Regions from separate parts of the Sphingomonas sp. BRN-1R genome, predicted to be linked through region 1. Evidence: riboswitches for the same ligand, from Rfam matches in the RefSeq annotation. Region 1 holds a riboswitch; each other region holds the start of a gene.
What was found. A riboswitch is a leader RNA that binds a small molecule or an ion and turns the genes downstream of it on or off. The one in region 1 is predicted to bind cobalamin.
Positions count from the first base shown of each region.

Region 1 (6,123 bases):
TGGGCGAACGCGCGGTTCTCGATCGAGCCGAGCAGCCACGTCATGATCTCCATCGCCGCGAACGGATTGGGCGACAGGTTGAGCGCAAGGCTGATCGCCGCCCCCGCCAGCGTCGAGACGGCAATGCCGGCGAGGATGAGCGTGAGCGGGCTTTCCGATCGCCCCGCCAGCGCGAACAGCAACCCCAAAGCGACGAGCGCACCAAGGATGGCGAGCGCGGGCAGCACCACCGGATGCAACTCTCCCAGCCCAAAATAGATCGCACACACCGCGCCGAGCGCGGCAGCGTTGGACGCGCCCAGCACCGACGGTTCGGCAAGCGGATTGCGCAGGTAACCCTGCAACGCCGCCCCCGCGAGCCCGAGCATCGCCCCCACCGCCAGCCCGAGGATGGTGCGGGGCAAGCGCAGTTCGAGCACGATCGACGCGGCGACCGCATCGCCATGCCCGGCGAGCGCCGCGACCACCCGCGCCGGCGCAAGCGACACCGCGCCCAGCGCCAGCGACGCGAGCGCTGAGAGCAGGATGAGCGCCGCCAGCCCGGCGATCAGCACGGTGCGCGGCAGCGTCATGCCCTGCCCACGCCCGCGCGCTTGTGTCCCCGCGCCGCTCGGCTATGGACCCGGCCATGTCGCGCCGTCGCTTCCTTCCGCTCTTGCTGGCGCTCGCCCTCGGTACGACCGCCGCCGCGCCGGTCGACGTGCCGCAGCGCATCGTGTCGCTCAACCTGTGTGCGGACCAGCTCGTGGTCGATCTCGCCGATCGGTCGCAGATCGCCGGGCTGACGCGCTTCGCCACCGATCGCGAGATGTCGGCAATCGCGCCGCGCACGCCCGGCCTCCACATCCTCGGCCAGTCCGCCGAGGAGATCCTCGCGATCGACCCGGATCTGATCGTCGGCACCCCGCCGCGTACCGGCGGCATGCTCGCCGCACTCGCGCCGCATCACTACCGTGTGATCGATCTCGCGCCGGCCGATCGCTATGCCGACATCGTGGCGCAAATCCGCCAGGTCGCCGCCGCGGTCGGCCACCCGGAGCGCGGCGCGGCGCTGATCGCGCGGATGGATCGTGCGCTGGCCGCCTTGCCGCGCGTGCCCGGCCACCGCGTCGCCGCCTATTACCAGCGGCGCGGCTATCTGACCGGCACCGGCACGCTGGTGGATGAGCTGATGACGCGCGTCGGCCTCGTCAACCTCGCCGCCAAGCTCGGAAAGCCGGCGCTGTCGCAAGTCTCGCTCGAGGAGATGATCGCCGCCCGCCCCGACTATCTGATCGTCGAGAGCGCGACCGACCGCGTGGTCGATCAGGGCACCGAGATGCTCCACCACCCCGCGCTCGACCGCATCCCGCGCCTGCGCCTGCCCGAGGCGTGGACGGTGTGCGGCAGCCCGACCTATGTGCAGGCGGCGCAAAGCCTCGCGCGTCAGGCCAGGGCGATCGGGACACGGTAACGCCGATCCCGGCAGACGCGCGTGCGCTGCCACTAGAACTCCACCCCTGCCTGCGCCTTCACGCCCTGTTCGCGGTACGGATGCTTCACGAGCGTCATCTCCGTCACCAGATCGGCCGCTTCGATCAGCGCCGCCGGGGCGTTGCGCCCGGTGACGACGACATGCGTCATCGCCGGCTTGTCCGCCAGCGCCGCCAGCACCTCGTCGAGCGGCAGATAGTCGTAGCGCAGCACGATGTTGAGTTCATCGGCGATCACCATGCCATAGGACGGATCGGCGATCATCCGCTTGACCTCATCCCACGCCCCGCGCGCGACCGCGATATCGCGCGCGCGGTCCTGCGTATCCCAGGTGAAGCCCTCGCCCATCGGCCTGAACGCCACCAGATCACCGAGCCGGTCGAACACCGCCTTCTCGCCCGTCGTCATCGCACCCTTGACGAACTGGACGACGCCGACCGTCATGCCGTGGCCGATCGCGCGCACCGCCATTCCGAGCGCGGCGGTGGTCTTGCCCTTGCCTGCGCCGGTGTGGACGATCACCAGCCCCTTTTCGATCGTCTTGCTGGCGACGGTGCGTTCCTGCACGGCCTGACGCTTGCGCATCTTCTCGGCATGCTCGGCCTCGGTGCGGGTGCCGCTGACCATCAGATCCGCGCCTTGATGCCGCCGTAGCCCGCGCGGCCCGGAGTGCGGAAGCCGACGTTCTCGCGGTAGTCGGTGTCGAGCAGATTCTCGACCCGCCCGAACACAGAGATGCCGCGCGCCACCGCGACATCCGCGCCGAAGTTCACCAGCGTATAGGCCTTCAGCGTCTCGGTCGCGAAGGTCGCGAAATTGGTGTCGAGTGCGTCGCCGTTGTAGCGCACCGTCACGTTCGCGCCGAAGCGATCGTCCTTCGATCGCCACGCGAGGTTGGCGCTGCCGATATGCTTGGGCCGGCGGATCAGCGTCACGTCGGCTTCGTCGTGCGCGTCGAGAAAGGTGTAGCTGCCGTCGAAGCGGAAGCCGGCGGGCAGATCCGTGTTCAGCGCCACCTCCACGCCCTGATGCGGCGACGATCCGGTCGCGTTGACGACGGTATAGACCGGATCCAACGTGCTGACGATCTTGTGGCGCAGCACCGCGTTGAAATAGGTCACGTCGATGCGGGCGTGCCCGGCGAGGAAGCTCTGCTCCACGCCCGCCTGCCAGCCGGTCGACTCCTCGGGCTTGAGATTGGGATTGCCGACGAAGCCGCTGTCGGGCGCATAGCCGAACAGTTCGGAGAAGATCGGCGCCTTCACGCCCGTTCCGCCCGCCGCGTGGATGCGCGTGCCGGTTTCGAAGCGGTAGCTCGCCTGGAGGTGCCACGTCGTCGTATCGCGGAACCGTTCGTTGATGTCGTGCCGCACCGCCGCGCCGAGGCCGAGCCGGTCGTTGACGGTGAGCTGATACTGGCCGACCAGCCCCCAATTGTCGGTATCGTGGAACGGGTTGCTGCCGGTGATGAACGCCGAGGCGCCCTGATACGATTCGTGCTCGTAATCGACCGCGCCGGTGATGAGATGGCTGACCCGATCATTGCCAAGCTTGAGCGCCGACACGAACGACACCTTCTTGCGGCGGCCGGTGTCGCCGATCGTCTCCGCGCCGGTGTCGTCGTGATACTGGCGTTGTGAATCCTGCAACTGCGCGCTGAGATCGTTGCTCCAGCGGCCCTCCAGCGCGTCGTAATGCGCGCCGACCAAAGCATAGACCGCATCGTTCAGATAGCTGCCGCCACTGTCGATCGCGTTGCCCGTGGCGACATAATCCTGATCGTTGAGATCGGCGTCGATGTGCGTGTAGCGCACCACCCCCCGCAGCGCGAAGTCGCCCGATTGATAACCGAACTTACCGTTGACCGTGCCGATCTTCGAACCGATCCGCCGGTCGCCCGCCGGTGCGACGACATAGCCGCCGATCCCGGAGTACGACCCGCCGACCGCATAGTCGAAATCGCCGACCGTGCCCGCGCCGCGCACCGCGCCGTCGATCGTGTTGAACGATCCCGCCTCGATCCGCCCGGCGAACCCCGGCATCTCGCGCCCGGTCGGCGTGATGTAGTTGATGACGCCGCCGATCGCGTCCGATCCGTACAGCGCGCTCTGCTCGCCGCGCAGCACCTCGACGCGCGCGCCGGGGTCCGCGGTCAGCGAAGCGAAGTCGTATTCGCCGTAATAGGGATCGGCCGCCTCGATGCCGTCGATCAGGACGAGCGTATGGTTGCTCTCCGCGCCGCGGATGCGCACCTGCGTCATCCCGCCGACCGCGCCGGTGCGGTTGACCGAGACGCCCGGAACGTCGCGCAGCACGTCCGAGACGATCACGGTCTGGCGATCGGCGAGATCCTGCGCGGTCAGCACCGTCGCCGACGAGCCGAGCGTCGCGGTCGAGATGCCGCCCGGCGCGCGCGCGGCGGTGACGACGACGGTGTCGGTCACGGTGGCATCGTCCGTAGCGGCGCTCTGCGCCAGCGCCGGTGTGGCCGCGGTCAGCGCGATCAGTGAAATCATGGTCTTCAAATGTCTTCCCCCCGGCGTCTTGCGACACATCGGCAGGGGCAAGCCATCTTTCGCAGACGACCGATCGCGCACGTCGGGCGGACGCCAATCGGCCCCGGCCTGCACGACCCTTGCGGCCCCCACCGCTCAGTCTGTCGCTCAGACGGAGAACCGTGCCTTGGCCTGTTCCTGGACCACGGCAAGAGCGACGATACGCCGGCAGGTCTCCTGGCTCACGGGTCAGCGCCTGATGCACGCCTTCCCGAACCCCAAGGGCTTCAGTGGCCGCCCTTACGGGCCGGTGCATCACGCTCGCCGCTTACAGTTGCAGGGACAGCTGCGGATTTGGGCATGAGACCCGCACCGCATTCCCGTTTAAGCCCCTCGCGGGGCACCGACGCGATCGTGGACGAAGCGGTTGCCCGCTCAAGCGTCCGGCGCGGCCCTTACGCCACAACGCGGCAGCGGCCAACCGCTATTCGCGTGCTATCGCCTGAGCGGCGCATAGGTGATCGTCGCCTGCCCCACCGCGCGCACCGGCAGGAACAGACCCTTGCCCGTCACCGCCAGCCTGCCGTTCTCCACCCGCGTCACATCGGCGGAGAGCAGGAAGTCACCCTCACGCCGCTGGCCGATCGCTTTCCGCGCGGAGCGCAGCACCTTTGCGTAATCGGGCGCGAAGTCGTGGGCCAGCCCTTGCGCGATCGTGTCGCGGATCGACGTGTCCTTGAACAGCGAAACGAGCAGGTTGACCGTCTCGCTGTCCGTATCGGTGCTGATCGCGACGTCGCGCGCGCGGATCAGCTGCGAATTGGAGACATTATAGGGCACCGCCGTCAGCCACACCTCGCCCTTGGTGGCGAGCAGCGAACTGCTGCGTGCCTTCGCCTTCGCCTTTACCCCAATCGCGAGCCGCCCGCCGGTGGTGGCATAAACCGTCACCTTGCCAAACTCGACGTCGACAGGACCGATCCCGGCGAGCGAGATGCCCTTGTTGGCGCGCTTCACCAGCACACGCTGCACAACGGGTTCGAGCTGCGCATAATCCGCCAGCACCGGAATGAAGAAGTTGAGCCCCTGCTTGCCGACCGATGGTGCGGGCGGCGGCAGCGGCGTGGTCACGGGATCGGCGGGACGCGCGCCGACGAACGTCTCGGTCAGGGCGTCCGCCGCCAGCGTCAGCACGAGCGTTCGCCCGGTGATCGCATAGCCGCCGAAGCCGAGCCGCTTCGGGGTGATCCGCATCCATGCCGGCGGTTTGTCGCGGTTGAGCATGATCGAGGTGAAGCCCTGCGCCCAGGCGGAGGCGAGTTTGGCGCGTAGATCGAGCTTGTTCAGTTCGCGCGGCAGGCTGCGTTCCAGCCCCGCCAGCACCGGCTTCAATCGCGCGTCGGCCTTGCTGGCGAACTCGATGCGGCGACCGAGGAAGTCGATGCCGGGCGGGGTCGTCCAGTCATAAGCGATCCGCACCTTCGCGGTCGGCGACCAGTCACCCGCGATCGACAGTTGCGCGACGGCATGCACCACCGCATCGCCCGTCGCGGTCTTGGAGACCACGCCGCCGACCTTCTGCGCGGCGATGGCGGCGTGGACGGGGATGTCGATCGTCAGCCGGTTGCCGTGACCGCCGAGCTTCAGCCGCCCGCGTGTCACCTCGCCCGTCACCCGACAACCGAGGTTGGGCAGCACGCGGACATGCGCGATGCCGATGTTGACGCGCTTGGCCGGGACACAGGCGTCGAGCTGCTTGTCGATTCCCCACAGCCGCCTCGGCACCTGCGCCTCAAGCGCGCGGGCGAGATCATCGAGCGATCCCGAGATCGGCACCACGATCGAGGAGGTTTCGATCGGGAAATCGGGCGCGTCTGCGATTCGCGGCGGGGCGGGCGAATGGACCTTGTGACTGCACCCGCCGACCAGCAGCGCGGCCGCGACGACCGGGCCGACGATCTCATTAGGCGGCCGTCGGCGGCGACCGGGCTGTGCGTAGACGGCGATCTTCATCATATGACAACGCGGGCGGGCCGATGTGGAGCCATGACGAGCCGAATTCCTTCGCGAGCTGTCTTCACGATGTGATAATGCGATTGACTCGCAAAAGACCTGTTCGTAGTTGTTCGTCATGAACCGGCATTTCAGCCCCGCA
Region 1 is NZ_CM173236.1:1,981,190-1,987,312, reverse strand. Features, by position in the region: gene AC3ANX_RS09115 (FecCD family ABC transporter permease) at 1-572, opposite strand, end outside; gene AC3ANX_RS09110 (ABC transporter substrate-binding protein) at 629-1,453, shown strand; gene cobO (cob(I)yrinic acid a,c-diamide adenosyltransferase) at 1,486-2,100, opposite strand; gene AC3ANX_RS09100 (TonB-dependent receptor plug domain-containing protein) at 2,100-3,989, opposite strand; cobalamin riboswitch at 4,180-4,391, opposite strand; gene AC3ANX_RS09095 (DUF4403 family protein) at 4,464-5,984, opposite strand; gene AC3ANX_RS09090 (hypothetical protein) at 6,100-6,123, shown strand, end outside.

Region 2 (6,123 bases), 470 kb from region 1:
CCATAGACGCGCGATGACGGCGCATGCCCGACGAACGGGTTCCAATCGGCCGGCTCGTCGCGCGCCGCCAGCGCCGCGACGCTTTGCGCGAACATCGCGCACAGCGTCGGGAAGGCGTCGCGAAACAGCCCGGACACGCGCAACGTCACGTCGATGCGCGGGCGATCGAAGCGGGCGAGCGGCAGGATCTCGATGCCCGTCACCCGGTCCGACTGCATGTCCCACACCGGCTCGACGCCGAGCAGGTGGAGCGCCATCGCGAACGTCTCGCCTGCCGTGCGCATCGTCGCGGACGCCCACAGATCGACCACCAGCGCATGGGGGTAATCGCCATGATCCTGCAAGTGGCGGCGGATCAGCTCGTCGGCGAGCAATACGCCCTGCGCATGCGCCGAGCGCGACGGCACCGCGCGCGGATCGGTGGTGTAGAGGTTGCGCCCGGTCGGCAACACGTCCGCGCGGCCCCGCCACGGCGAACCCGACGGCCCGGGCGCGACCCGCCGCCCCTGCAAGGCCGCCAGCAGCCCGGCGCGCTCGCCCGCGCCGTGATTGCCACGCCCGAAGATGTGGAGCCCGTCGCCGAACTGGCTGTCCTTCACGTCGCACACGAACGTGTCGATCCGCGTGATCGCCGCCGCATCCGATAGCGCACGATCGAGGCCGAGCGTCTCCTCCAGCCCGGCCGCGCGTGCCTCGTCGCGGATGTCGGCCTGCAACCGCCCGCGCCGTGCCGGGTCGAGCCCATCGGCGTTGGAGAACTCGTCGAGCAGCGCTTCGAGCCCGCCCAGGCCCGCACCCGCACCGCTGCGCGCGAGTGGCGGCGGCGCGTGGCCGAGCGTGACAGCGCCGATCCGCCGCTTGGCCTGTGCCGCCTCGCCGGGATCGTTGACGATGAACGGATAGACCACCGGCAGCGCGCCCGTCAGCGCCTCGGGCCAGCACGCCTCGGACAGCGCGACCGCCTTGCCCGGCAGCCATTCGAGCGTGCCGTGCGCGCCGACATGGATCAGCGCGTCTATGCCCCGCGCGCGCAGCCACAGATAGAAAGCGACGTAAGCGTGGCGCGGACAGGCGGAGAGATCGTGATAGTCGCCTGCGCGCGTGGTGGTGTCGCCGCGCTCGGGCTGCAACGCGACGATCGCGCCACCGCGCTCCACCACGGCGAAGTGGAACGCGCCGTCATGCACCGCCGGATCGTCCTCGATCGCGCCCCAGCGTGCGGCGAGATCGTCGCGCAACACGTCGGGCAGGTGCAGCAGCGCCGCGCGATACGCCGCCACCGGCCATGCGAGTCGCGCGGTGCCGAGCGCGTCGGCAAGCCCCTCCCCACGCACGACCGCATAGCCCGCCTGCGCCAAATCGGCGAGGATCGCCTCGGCCGAGGCCAGCGCGTCGAGCCCGACCGCATGCGCCATCTGATACGCCTTGCCCGGATAGGTCGAGACCACCACCGCCAGCCGCTGCGCTGCGACCGGCGTGTGCGCGAGCCGCGTCCACGCCGCGACTCGATCGGCGATCGCGGCGATGCGGGCTGGCTCGGCGCGATGCTCACGCCGGGCGAACTGGAGATCGGCGTCGGGCGCGGACTCGGCCTTGAAGCTCGCCACGCCTGCGAACAGCCGTCCGTCGACCTCGGGCAGGACGACGTGCATCGCGAGATCGGCCGGCGACAGCCCGCGCGCGGCTTCAGCCCACGCCGCCCGATCCGAGGTGGCGAGCGCGACCTGGAACACCAGCACGCCCGCGACGTCGAGCGGGGTGGCATCCTCCTCGCCGCGCGCGGAGAAGGCGGTGGCGTTGACGATCGCGGCGGGGCTGAGCGCCGCCGCCCAGCGCCGCAGCCAGCCGCGCGCGCTCTCCGCCTTGAGCGACGGCGCGAACAGCCCGATCACGTCGAACCCGCGCGCGTCAAAGGCGGCATAAAGCGCCTCGATCGGGTGCAGATCGGCGGCCGTCAGATACGACCGGTAGAACACCAGCAGGATCACCGGCCGCGGCGCCCCCAGCAGGAACGCCGCCGGGCACGTCACGCCCTCCTCCGGCCGCCACGCGCCGACTTCGGCGATCGCTCCTGCCCCCGCGACAGGCGCGACATCGAACCCCGCCGCGCGCGCGAGGTCTGCCAGCGCCGCCTGCGCCGCCACCGCGCCGCCGGTATCGCACAGTTCGGCAAGCCGGCGCAGCGTCTCCACCGGCAGCGTCGACACCGCGTCGAGCCGCGTATCGGCGCGCCCGTCCGCCGGCAGCACCGCCAGAGCGATGCCCCGCGCGCGCGCCAGTGCGCCGAGCTGCTGCAACCCATAGGTCCAGTAGCTTTGCCCGCCGATCAGCCGCACCAACACGCCCTTCGCCCCCGACAGCGTGCGATCGAGGTAAGTATCGACCGACAGCGGGTGCGTCAGCCGGGCGAGGTTGGCGAGCCGCAGCCCCGGCAGCGTCGCGCGCCCACGTCGCCACCCGGCCGCGAACGCGCCGAGATCGCTGTCGGAAAAGGACAGCATCACGAGATCGGCCGGGCTCTGCGCGAGATCCTGCGGCGTGGCCGTCTCGTCCAGCCCGTGAGTCTCGCGAAAGACGACGTGCATGGCGTCAGCCCGCCAGCGCCGCCGTGATCTTGGGTAGGTCGATCCGCCCCTGTTCGGCGATCACCACCAGCCGCGTCGCGCGCGGCTCGCCCACGCGCCACGGCCGGTCGTATTGCGTGCGCACCCGCGCGCCGACCGCCTGGACGAGCAGCCGCATCGGCTTGCCCGCCACGCTGGCATAGCCCTTCACGCGCAGGATGGCGTGCGCGTTCGCCAGCGCCTCGACGCGCGCGGCGAGATCCTCGGGCGCGGCGATCTCGCCCAGTTCAATCACGACGCTGTCGAAATCGTCATGCTCGTGATCGTCCTCGCCGTCGTGGTGCGAGGGGCGTGCGGCGATATCGTCCTCGGCCGCCGCGTTGAGGCCGAGGATCACCGCCGGATCGATCACGCCCTCGATCAGTTCGACCACCGGCAGCGGGCGCGGCGCTTCGGCGGCGATGACCGCGCGCGCCGCCGCCACGCCGTCCGCGCCGGCGAGATCGGCCTTGGTCAGCAGCACCATGTCGGCGCAGGCGAGCTGATCCTCGAACACCTCGGACAGCGGCGTCTCGTGATCGACGCTCGGATCGGCGGCGCGCTGCGCGTCGAGTGCCGCCACATCGGGCGCGAACCGACCGGCGGCGACCGCCTCGGCGTCCGCAAGCGCGATCACCCCGTCGACCGTGATGCGCGAGCGGATCGCCGGCCAGTCGAACGCCTTGAGCAGCGGCTTGGGCAGCGCGAGCCCCGACGTTTCGATCAGGATATGGTCGGGCCGGGGGTCGAGCGCGAGCAAAGTCTCGACCGTGGGGATGAAATCGTCCGCGACGGTGCAGCAGATGCAGCCGTTGGCGAGTTCGATCACGTTCTCGGCCGGGCAATCGGGGATCGCGCAGCCCTTGAGGATATCGCCATCGACGCCGAGTGTGCCGAATTCGTTGACGATCACCGCGAGCCGCCGTCCGCCCGCGCTCCGGATCAGGTGGCTTATCAGCGTGGTCTTGCCCGCCCCCAGAAAGCCGGTGACGATGGTGACGGGTATCTTGAGCAGGTCGGACACGGTTTCTTCCCCTTCGCGCCACAGCGACGACAGGCGGGGGCCGACAGTTCGGCTCGGCACGCGACGACGGGCGGGCGCGGGAGGGCGCTCGTTGCCGCGAACCGATGCAGCCCCAGCCGCACGGTTTCGTCGCTCAGACGGAGAATTACCGTGCCGTGACCATCCCCTGGACCAAGGCAAGAGCGACCAGACGTCGGCAGGTCTCCTGGCTCGCGGGTCGAAGCTCGATGCGCGCCTTCCCAGGCGCGGCGGCCCAGTGGATGCCCGTCGTGCGACGGGCGTTGCGCATCTCGCTCACCGCTTACAGTTGCAGGGACAGCCGCGGCATTGGGGGCGAACCCCCGCACCGCATTCCCATTGAAGCCCCTCGCGGGGCACCGGCGCGATCAGCGAAGGCCGGTCGAACCGGCCTTCGCTGCACGGCTTAGCCCGAAAACACGCGGCTGCCAATTCGCTTCGAAAAGCGGCGATGATCGATGATGTCGGGGTGCGCGAGACGGCGATCAGCCGGCGCGGAGCCGCCGGTGGTTCGGCGGGAGGATGGTGGACAGGGCTGGATTCGAACCAGCGTACGCTTGCACGGGCAGATTTACAGTCTGCTGCCTTTAACCACTCGGCCACCTGTCCAGTTGGGCCGCCAAAAAGCGAGGCGTGCCAATGCCGATCCGAAGCCCTGCTGTCAACGCCCAAGCGCGCGGAAAAACGGCGGAGACTTGCATGCGGGCACCGCGACGCATACCGGACGGCGTGTATTCCGGCTCCGGCCCCTTCCGAGTGGACCCAATATGATCGTCTCCCCCCTCTCCCCCATGCGGGCGCAACGCTGATGGCGCGGCGCGGACATCGCCCCTCGCAGGCGCCCGCCGGCCGCCCGCGCTTCTGGGGCCGCCATGCGGTTACGGCGGCGCTCGCCAATCCCGACCGCGTCGTGCGCAAGATCTGGGCGACGCGCGAGGCGATCGCCAGCCTCGACATCCCGCCGGTGATCCCGATCGTCTATGCCGAGGTCACCGATCTCGCGCGGCTGGTGCCGTCGGACGCGCCGCACCAGGGGCTGGTGGCGGAGGTCGATCCGCTCGAGGACATGTGGCTCGCCGATCTGCTCGAACAGGGCGCGGACGATCGCCGCCCGCTGCTGGTGCTCGATCAGGTGACCGATCCGCACAACGTCGGCGCGATCCTGCGCTCGGCCGCCGCGTTCGACGCGCTCGGCATCGTCACGCCCGATCGCAACGCGCCGCCCGAATCGGGCACGATCGCGCGCGCGGCCTCGGGCGCGCTGGAGCTGGTGCCGTGGGTGCGCGTGGTGAACCTCGCCCGCGCGCTCGACGAGATCGCCGAGGCCGGCTTCTGGCGCGTGGGGCTGGCGGGCGAAGCGACGCAGACGCTCGATCAGGCGATGGGCTTGCAGCGCGTGGCGCTGGTGCTCGGCGCGGAGGGCGAAGGCATGCGGCAGAACACCGCCTCGCATTGCGACGAACTCGGCCGCCTGCCGATCTCGCCGCGGATGGAGAGCCTCAACGTCTCCAACGCCGCCGCGATCGCGCTCTATGCGGCGACGACGCGGGTTATGCCGTGAATTAGGATGCGGAGGGGCCGGCCCCCTCCCCGTTCGTGCCGAGCGCAGTCGAGGCACCTGCGCAGGTGCCTCGACTTCGCTCGGCACGAACGGTGAGGTTCGCGCAGAGGTAACCGGCCAGCGCTCGGCACGAACGGTTCGGGTTGGGCACGAAGGCCTGCGGGCACCGAGCCCAGCGCCGTTCCCCGGCCAAGGCGGGGGTGCAGTTACGCAGCCGTGGCAAACTGGCGCTGCGCTCCTCTACAAGAGTCTTGCCGACTGAACCCGGCCTTCGCCGGGGATTAGCAGGCGCTCAGTTCTCCAGCGTGTGCAGCAGCGTGCGTACGGCGGTGTCGATCTCGCGATCCTTGTCGCGCAGTTCCTCGATACGGCGCACCGCATGGATCACGGTCGAATGATCGCGGCCGCCGAACTTGCGGCCGATCTCGGGCAGCGAGCGCGTCGTCAGCCGCTTGGCGAGGTACATGGCGATCTGGCGCGGGCGCGCGATCACCACCGCGCGCCGCGCGGAGACGAGATCGACCGGCTTGAGGTCGAAATGCGCCGACACCGCCTTCTGGATCTCGTCGATCGTCACGCGGCGTTCGGCACCGCGCAGCACTTCGCCGAGCGTCGACACCGCGAACTCGAGATCGATCGCATCGCCGGTGAGCTGCGAATAGGCGACGACGCGGTTGAGCGCGCCTTCCAGATCGCGGATGCTCGCGGTGATGCGGTTGGCGAGCAGGTCGAACACTTCGGCCGGCACGGTCACGCCGGGCATGTCGGCGAGTTTGCGCGTCAGCACCGCGCGGCGCAGCGCCAGATCGGGCGACTTGATATCGGCGACGAGGCCGCACGACAGCCGCGAGGTGATCCGCGCCTCAACCCCGTCGAGATCCTGCGGGCAGCGATCCGCGCTGATGACGAGCCGCTTG
Region 2 is NZ_CM173236.1:1,508,060-1,514,182, reverse strand. Features, by position in the region: gene cobN (cobaltochelatase subunit CobN) at 1-2,585, opposite strand, end outside; gene cobW (cobalamin biosynthesis protein CobW) at 2,590-3,627, opposite strand; cobalamin riboswitch at 3,806-4,022, opposite strand; tRNA gene AC3ANX_RS06935 (tRNA-Tyr) at 4,169-4,254, opposite strand; gene rlmB (23S rRNA (guanosine(2251)-2'-O)-methyltransferase RlmB) at 4,454-5,206, shown strand; gene dnaA (chromosomal replication initiator protein DnaA) at 5,499-6,123, opposite strand, start outside.
Region 2: linked by a shared signal. The riboswitch ahead of cobW (cobalamin biosynthesis protein CobW) and the one ahead of AC3ANX_RS09100 (TonB-dependent receptor plug domain-containing protein) in region 1 are both predicted to bind cobalamin.

Region 3 (6,123 bases), 460 kb from region 1:
TGCTTCCTCGTCGCGACGCACGGCGCGGAGGCGTTGCTCCACCCGCCCGCCGACATCGGCGCGGGCCTGCCCGATGCGACCAAGGCGATCATGCTTGCCGCCTATCGGCAGGCGGCGCTCGCCAAGCTGAGCGTGCCGCTCGGCGTGCTGTCGGGGCTGATCGGAGGGATTTTCTACAATCGCTTCGGCGCGATCGCGCTGCCCGACTATCTCGCCTTCTTCGGCGGGCGGCGGTTCGTGCCCATCGTCAGCGGGCTGGCCGGGCTGGTGCTGGCGCTCGGCTTCGGGCTGGGCTGGGCGACGCTCAACGGCGCGATCGACGCGCTCAGCCACGCGCTGGTCGCCGCCGGGCCGGTCGGGCTGTTCGTGTACGGCGTGCTCAACCGGCTGCTGCTGGTGACGGGGCTGCACCACATCCTCAACAACGTCGCCTGGTTCATCGTCGGCGATTTCCACGGCGCCACCGGCGATCTGAACCGCTTCTTCGCGGGCGATCCGAGCGCGGGCGCGTTCATGAGCGGGTTCTTTCCGGTGATGATCTTCGGCCTGCCCGCCGGGTGCCTCGCCATGTATCGCAGCGCCCGGCCCGAGCGGCGGGCCGAGGTCGGCGGAATGCTGCTCAGCCTCGCGCTGACGGCGATGCTGACCGGCGTGACCGAGCCGATCGAATTCACCTTCATGTTCCTCGCGCCGTGGCTCTACGCGGTTCATGCGGTGCTGACCGGGGCGGCGATGGCGCTGATGGATGCGCTCCACGTCCGGCTCGGTTTCGGCTTTTCGGCGGGGCTGCTCGACTATGCGCTCAATTACGGGCGCGCGACCCGTCCGCTGCTGCTGCTGCCGGTCGGTGCGGTCTATGCGGTCCTCTATTACACGCTGTTCCGCTTCTTCATCGTCCGCCTCGATCTGCCGACGCCGGGCCGCGAGCGGACGCCACCGGCGCCACCCGTGGCGGTGGCGAGCGCGCAGGGGACGCGGCCGCAACAGTTCATCGCGGCGCTGGGCGGGCGATCGAACCTGGTGTCGATCGACGCCTGCACGACGCGTCTGCGGCTGGTGGTGGAGGATCAGTCCGCAATCGACGAGGCCGCGCTGAAGCGGCTCGGCGCGCGGGGCGTGATGCGGCCCTCGCCGCGCGACCTGCAAGTGGTGATCGGCCCGACCGCCGACCAGCTCGCCCGCGAGATGCGCGAGGCACCCGCCGCCGCCCCGCTGGACCTCGGCCGCGGTCTGCTCGCCGCGCTCGGCGGCCCTGCCAACGTGCGGAGCGCGAGGCTGCGCGCGGGGCGCGTCGTGGTCACCGTGGCCGACGGCGCCGCGACCGACGCCGCCGCGATAGCCGCGTGCGCGCCGCGCGGCGCGGTGGAAAGCGCGCCCGGACAGTGGCACCTGCTCGCCGGCCCGGCAGCCGAAGACCTGCTCGCCACGCTCGGCCATTGATCGCGATTGCCGCGCGGCGGACCACTGCCATATACGGCGGGATATGCCGGTTGGCGCATCGCCGGGCGGTCGATTGAAGGATGCATGCCGATGACCGGACTGATCGCCCTCACGCTGCTCGCCGCGCTCGCAGCGCCTGCCGCCGCGCAGGACATGCCGATGGCCGCCTCCGCCGCGCCGGTATGCCCCAGGGATGCCGAGCCGATCCCCCCGGCGCTGACCGCGTGGAGCATGAAGACGCCGCGTGTGGCGGCAACCGATGCCGCCGCGCTCGCCACCGCCACCGTGACACCGGGTACGGCCTACACCGTGGCGCTCACGCAGACCGCCAGGGTGACGTTCCCGCTCGCCCCTTCGCACCCCGGCACGCCCGCAAGTTACGGCGGCATCGTCGGCTTCACCGTGACGCAGGGCGGCACGTACCGCGTCGCGATCGGCGCGGGCGCGTGGCTCGACGTGGTGCATGGCGGCGGCGCGCTGCGCTCGACCGCGCACGCGCATGGGCCGAACTGCTCGGGCATCCGCAAGATGGTCGATTTCACGCTGCAACCCGGCAGCTATACGCTCCAGATCGCGGGCAGCGATACCGCAACGGTCCCGCTGCTGATCGCGCGGCTGCCCTGATCGTGTGCGACGGCGACCACCTCGCGGTTGCCCGCTGCCGCGGCTTCGCATAGGAACCGCAGCGCCGGGCCGGCGTGCCGGTCCGGCCGACTCGCGCTGGTGCCTCGCCAAGGGGCTTAATCGGGAACACGGTGCGGACGATCCGTCGTCCAATGCCGGGGCTGTCCCTGCAACTGTAAGCGGCGAGCGGGATGCACATCGTCTCTTTCCACGTTTGGGGAGAGGCAGCCACTGGACCCGCGCACACCGCGCAGGATCTGGGAAGGCCGTACACCCCCGCGACGACCCGTGAGCCAGGAGACCTGCCAGCGTCCGGTCGCTCTCGCCTCGGTCCAGGGGATGGCCGCGGCACGGACCTGTCCGTCTGAGCGACGTCACCCGCGGCGGGGGCCGCATCGGTGTCGTGACTCGGCGCAGGGCGTCCGCCGGGTCCGCGTGCCGACCGTCGCCGCGACGGCAAGCCCCCGCCCGACGTTGCTGAGGCGCCCGGGGGATGAAGGTCGATGCCACCACAGGACACACCGCTTCGCCGCAGGATCGGCGGACTGTACGCCTTTCTGATCGCCGCCAACATCGGCGCCTGGATCTGGGCGTTCGCGCTGTTCCACGCACAGCCGCTGATGCTCGGCACCGCGTTGCTCGCCTGGGGGCTGGGCCTGCGCCACGCGGTCGATGCCGATCATATCGCCGCGATCGACAACGTCACGCGTAAGCTGATGCAGGACGGCAAGCGCCCCGCCACGGTCGGCTTCTGGTTCGCGATCGGGCACAGCACGATCATCCTGCTCGCCTCGGTCGGCATCGCCTTCACCGCATCGGCGCTCGCCCGGTTCGAGGCGCTGAAGGCGACCGGCGGGGTGGTCGCGACGATCGTGTCGGCCGGGTTCCTGTTCACCATCGCGGCGATGAACCTCGTTATCCTGCGCTCGGTGTGGCGCACCTTCCAGCATGTCCGCGCCGGCGGGGTCTATGTCGATGAGGATCTCGACATGTTGCTCGGCGGGCGCGGGCTGCTCGCGCGGCTGTTCCGGCCGCTGTTCCGGCTGGTGTCGACGAGCTGGCACATGGCGCCGCTCGGTTTCCTGTTCGGGCTGGGCTTCGACACCGCCACCGAGGTCGCGATCCTTGGGTTATCGGCGGCGCAGGCCAGCCACGCCTTCGCGATCGGCCCGGTGCTGGTGCTGCCGGTGCTGTTCGCCGCCGGGATGGCGCTGGTCGATACCACCGACGGCATCCTGATGCTGGGCGCCTACGAATGGGCGTTCGTGAAGCCGATCCGCAAGCTTTACTACAACATCACCATCACCGCCGTATCGGCAGCGGTGGCGATCGTGATCGGCGGGATCGAGACGCTGTCGCTGCTTGCCGACAAGCTCGGCTTGCGCGGTGGCGTCTGGTCGGCGGCGGCGGACCTTGGCGGGCGGTTCAACCTGCTCGGCTTCGGCATCATCGCGCTGTTCGCGTTGTGCTGGCTGGCGAGCTGGGCGATCTTCCGCTGGCAACGCCTCGACGAGATCGAGGTGCGGCAGAGCGCCTAGCGTTCGACGACGCGATCGGCGACGGCCTCGCGCGCCTGCCAGCCGCGCCGTTCGAGTTCGGGCACCGCCGCTGGTTCGGCCGGGTAGCCGATGCACAGCAGCCCGACGAGCGTCCAGCCGTGCGGCACGTCCAGCAAGGCGGCGACCGCGTTGGGATCGAGGATCGACACCCAGCCGAGCCCGATCCCGCGCGCGGCGGCGGCGAGCCAGATCGTGTGGATCGCCATCACGGTCGAATAGCGCAGCGCCTCGGGCATGGTGGCGATGCCGAGGCCGTGGCCGGCGGCCGGGGCCTCGTCCGAGAACACCGCGACGATCTCGGGGGCTTCACGCAGGCCGTGCAGCTTCAACGCGCGGTGTCGCGCCTGCCGATCGGCATCGGCGAACGTCAGCGCGGCGGCGGCGCTGGCGGCATCGACATGATCGGCGAGCGCGGCGCGCAGGCCGGGCGAGCGCACCCGCACGAACCGCCACGGCTGCGCATTGCCGACCGACGGCGCGAGCGCGGCGCTGTCGAGCAGATGCCGCATCGCCTCCTCGCTAACGGTCTCGGTTCGAAAATGGCGCACGTCGCGCCGCCAGCGCAGCAGTTCGGCGAAACGCGCTTCGAAAGCCGCGTCGAACACCGGCGCGACCGGGCGTGCGCGGCGCAGCAGGTACACGTCCATGATCCAGCCGTGCTCCGCGCGCAGGTCGGCGCGGCGGCGAGCGATCTCCGGCCCGGCGGTGGCGAGCGGACCGGCGACCAGCGCCTGTTGCGGCATGCCGAGATAGGCGCCCCACCAGATCTCCACCCCCTCCGCCGCCAGCGTCTCGAACGCGGTGCCGCCGTCGAGCATCACCGCGAGCGTATCGACACCCTGCGGCCAGCCGCCGTCGCGCAAGCGCCGCCCGGTGGTGACGAGCACCGGCGCGGCGAGATCGTTGAGCGGGATCGCGTGCGCTGCCGTCAGCGCCTGTACGGCGGTGATCCCCGGCACCACCTGCACGCGCATTGCCATGCCGTCCCCGCGCAGCCGTTCGGCGATGCGCAAGGTGCTGTCGTAGAGCGACGGGTCGCCCCACACGAGCAGCGCCAGCCGCCCGCCATCCGGCAGATGCATCGCGATCTGCGCCGCCCACGCCCGTGCGATCGCGTCGTGCCATGCATCGACCGCCTCCCGATACGGCGCGGCGGCATCGCGTTCGGGCAAATCGAACTCGACCACGCGCGTCGACCCGGTGAGGACGGCGACGCACAGGCCACGGCGCAGCTCAAGCAAATCGGCGGCGCGGTCCCCCTTGCGTGGCAGCAGGATCACATCCGACGCGTTCATCGCGGCGCGCGCCGCTGCGGTAAGATGGTCGGGATCGCCAGTGCCGATGCCGATCAGGTGGAGGTCGATCATCCCGCCTGTCCGATCATGTGGAAGAACGTACCGGAGACGTGACCGCGATATGATCCGCTCTCCGCCACCGCTGTCCCGTCCGCGTCGGTAACGTGCGCGAGCGCCGCGTCGGGCTGGTCGAGGATGGTCGAATAGTGAAACTCATGGCCGGTCAGCACCGCGCCCGCGCCGAGCCCGGCGATCGGCGCGGCGAGCGTCGCGCGGCGGTAGCCGAGGTGCATGCGGCGCTGCGCATAGCTCGTCACCAGCCCGAGCAGCCCGGCCATGCGGTGGCGTACCCCCTCGGCATCGATCAGTCCTTCGCCCAGCACCATATAGCCGCCGCACTCGCCGTGGATCGGCCGGGTACGCGCATGGCGTTCGAGACCGGCGTGGAAGGTCCGCGCTGCCGCCAGCCGTCCGGCGTGCAGCTCGGGATAGCCGCCGGGCAGCCACACCAGATCGGCATCGGCGGCGGGCGCTTCATCGGCGAGCGGGGAGAACGGCAGGACCTCCGCCCCCGCCCGCCGCCAGCCGTCGAGCATATGCGGATAGACGAACGAGAACGCCGCATCCTGCGCCAGCGCGATCCGCTGCGCGGGCGGCGGCGTGATGGCGGCGGGCATCGGCGCGGTTGCTGCGGCAGTCGCCACGGCCCGCAGCGCCTCGATATCGACGTGCGCGCGCAGGAACGCGGCATAGTCCGCGATGCGCGCGTCGAGATCGGGATGCTCGATCGCCTGGACGAGCCCGAGGTGCCGCTCGGGCAGTTTCAGGTCGCCGCGACGCGGCAGCGCGCCGAACACGCGGATGCCCGCCGCGGCCATGCCCGTGACCGCCAGCCGCTCATGGCGCGGGCTCGCCACACGATTGAGGATGACGCCCGCCACCACCAGATCGGGATCGTAGCGCGCGAAGCCGAGCGCGGTCGCCGCCGCCGATTGCGCCTGCCCCGACACGTCGATCACCAGCACAACCGGCCAGCCCATCCGCTTGGCCACATCCGCGCTCGCGCCGTTGCCGGTCGCGCCGGGCTTCGCCACGCCGTCGAACAGCCCCATCGACCCTTCCGCCAGCACGATCTCGGCATCGTGCGCCTTGGCGGCGATGTCGCCCATCATCGCAAGCGGCATCGCCCAGCTATCGAGGTTGAA
Region 3 is NZ_CM173236.1:1,521,259-1,527,381, reverse strand. Features, by position in the region: gene nagE (N-acetylglucosamine-specific PTS transporter subunit IIBC) at 1-1,440, shown strand, start outside; gene AC3ANX_RS07010 (homogentisate 1,2-dioxygenase) at 1,531-2,064, shown strand; cobalamin riboswitch at 2,145-2,388, shown strand; gene AC3ANX_RS07005 (HoxN/HupN/NixA family nickel/cobalt transporter) at 2,568-3,602, shown strand; gene bluB (5,6-dimethylbenzimidazole synthase) at 3,599-4,270, opposite strand; partial or broken gene cobF (precorrin-6A synthase (deacetylating)) at 4,244-4,990, opposite strand; gene AC3ANX_RS06990 (cobyrinic acid a,c-diamide synthase CobB) at 4,987-6,123, opposite strand, start outside.
Region 3: linked by a shared signal. The riboswitch ahead of AC3ANX_RS07005 (HoxN/HupN/NixA family nickel/cobalt transporter) and the one ahead of AC3ANX_RS09100 (TonB-dependent receptor plug domain-containing protein) in region 1 are both predicted to bind cobalamin.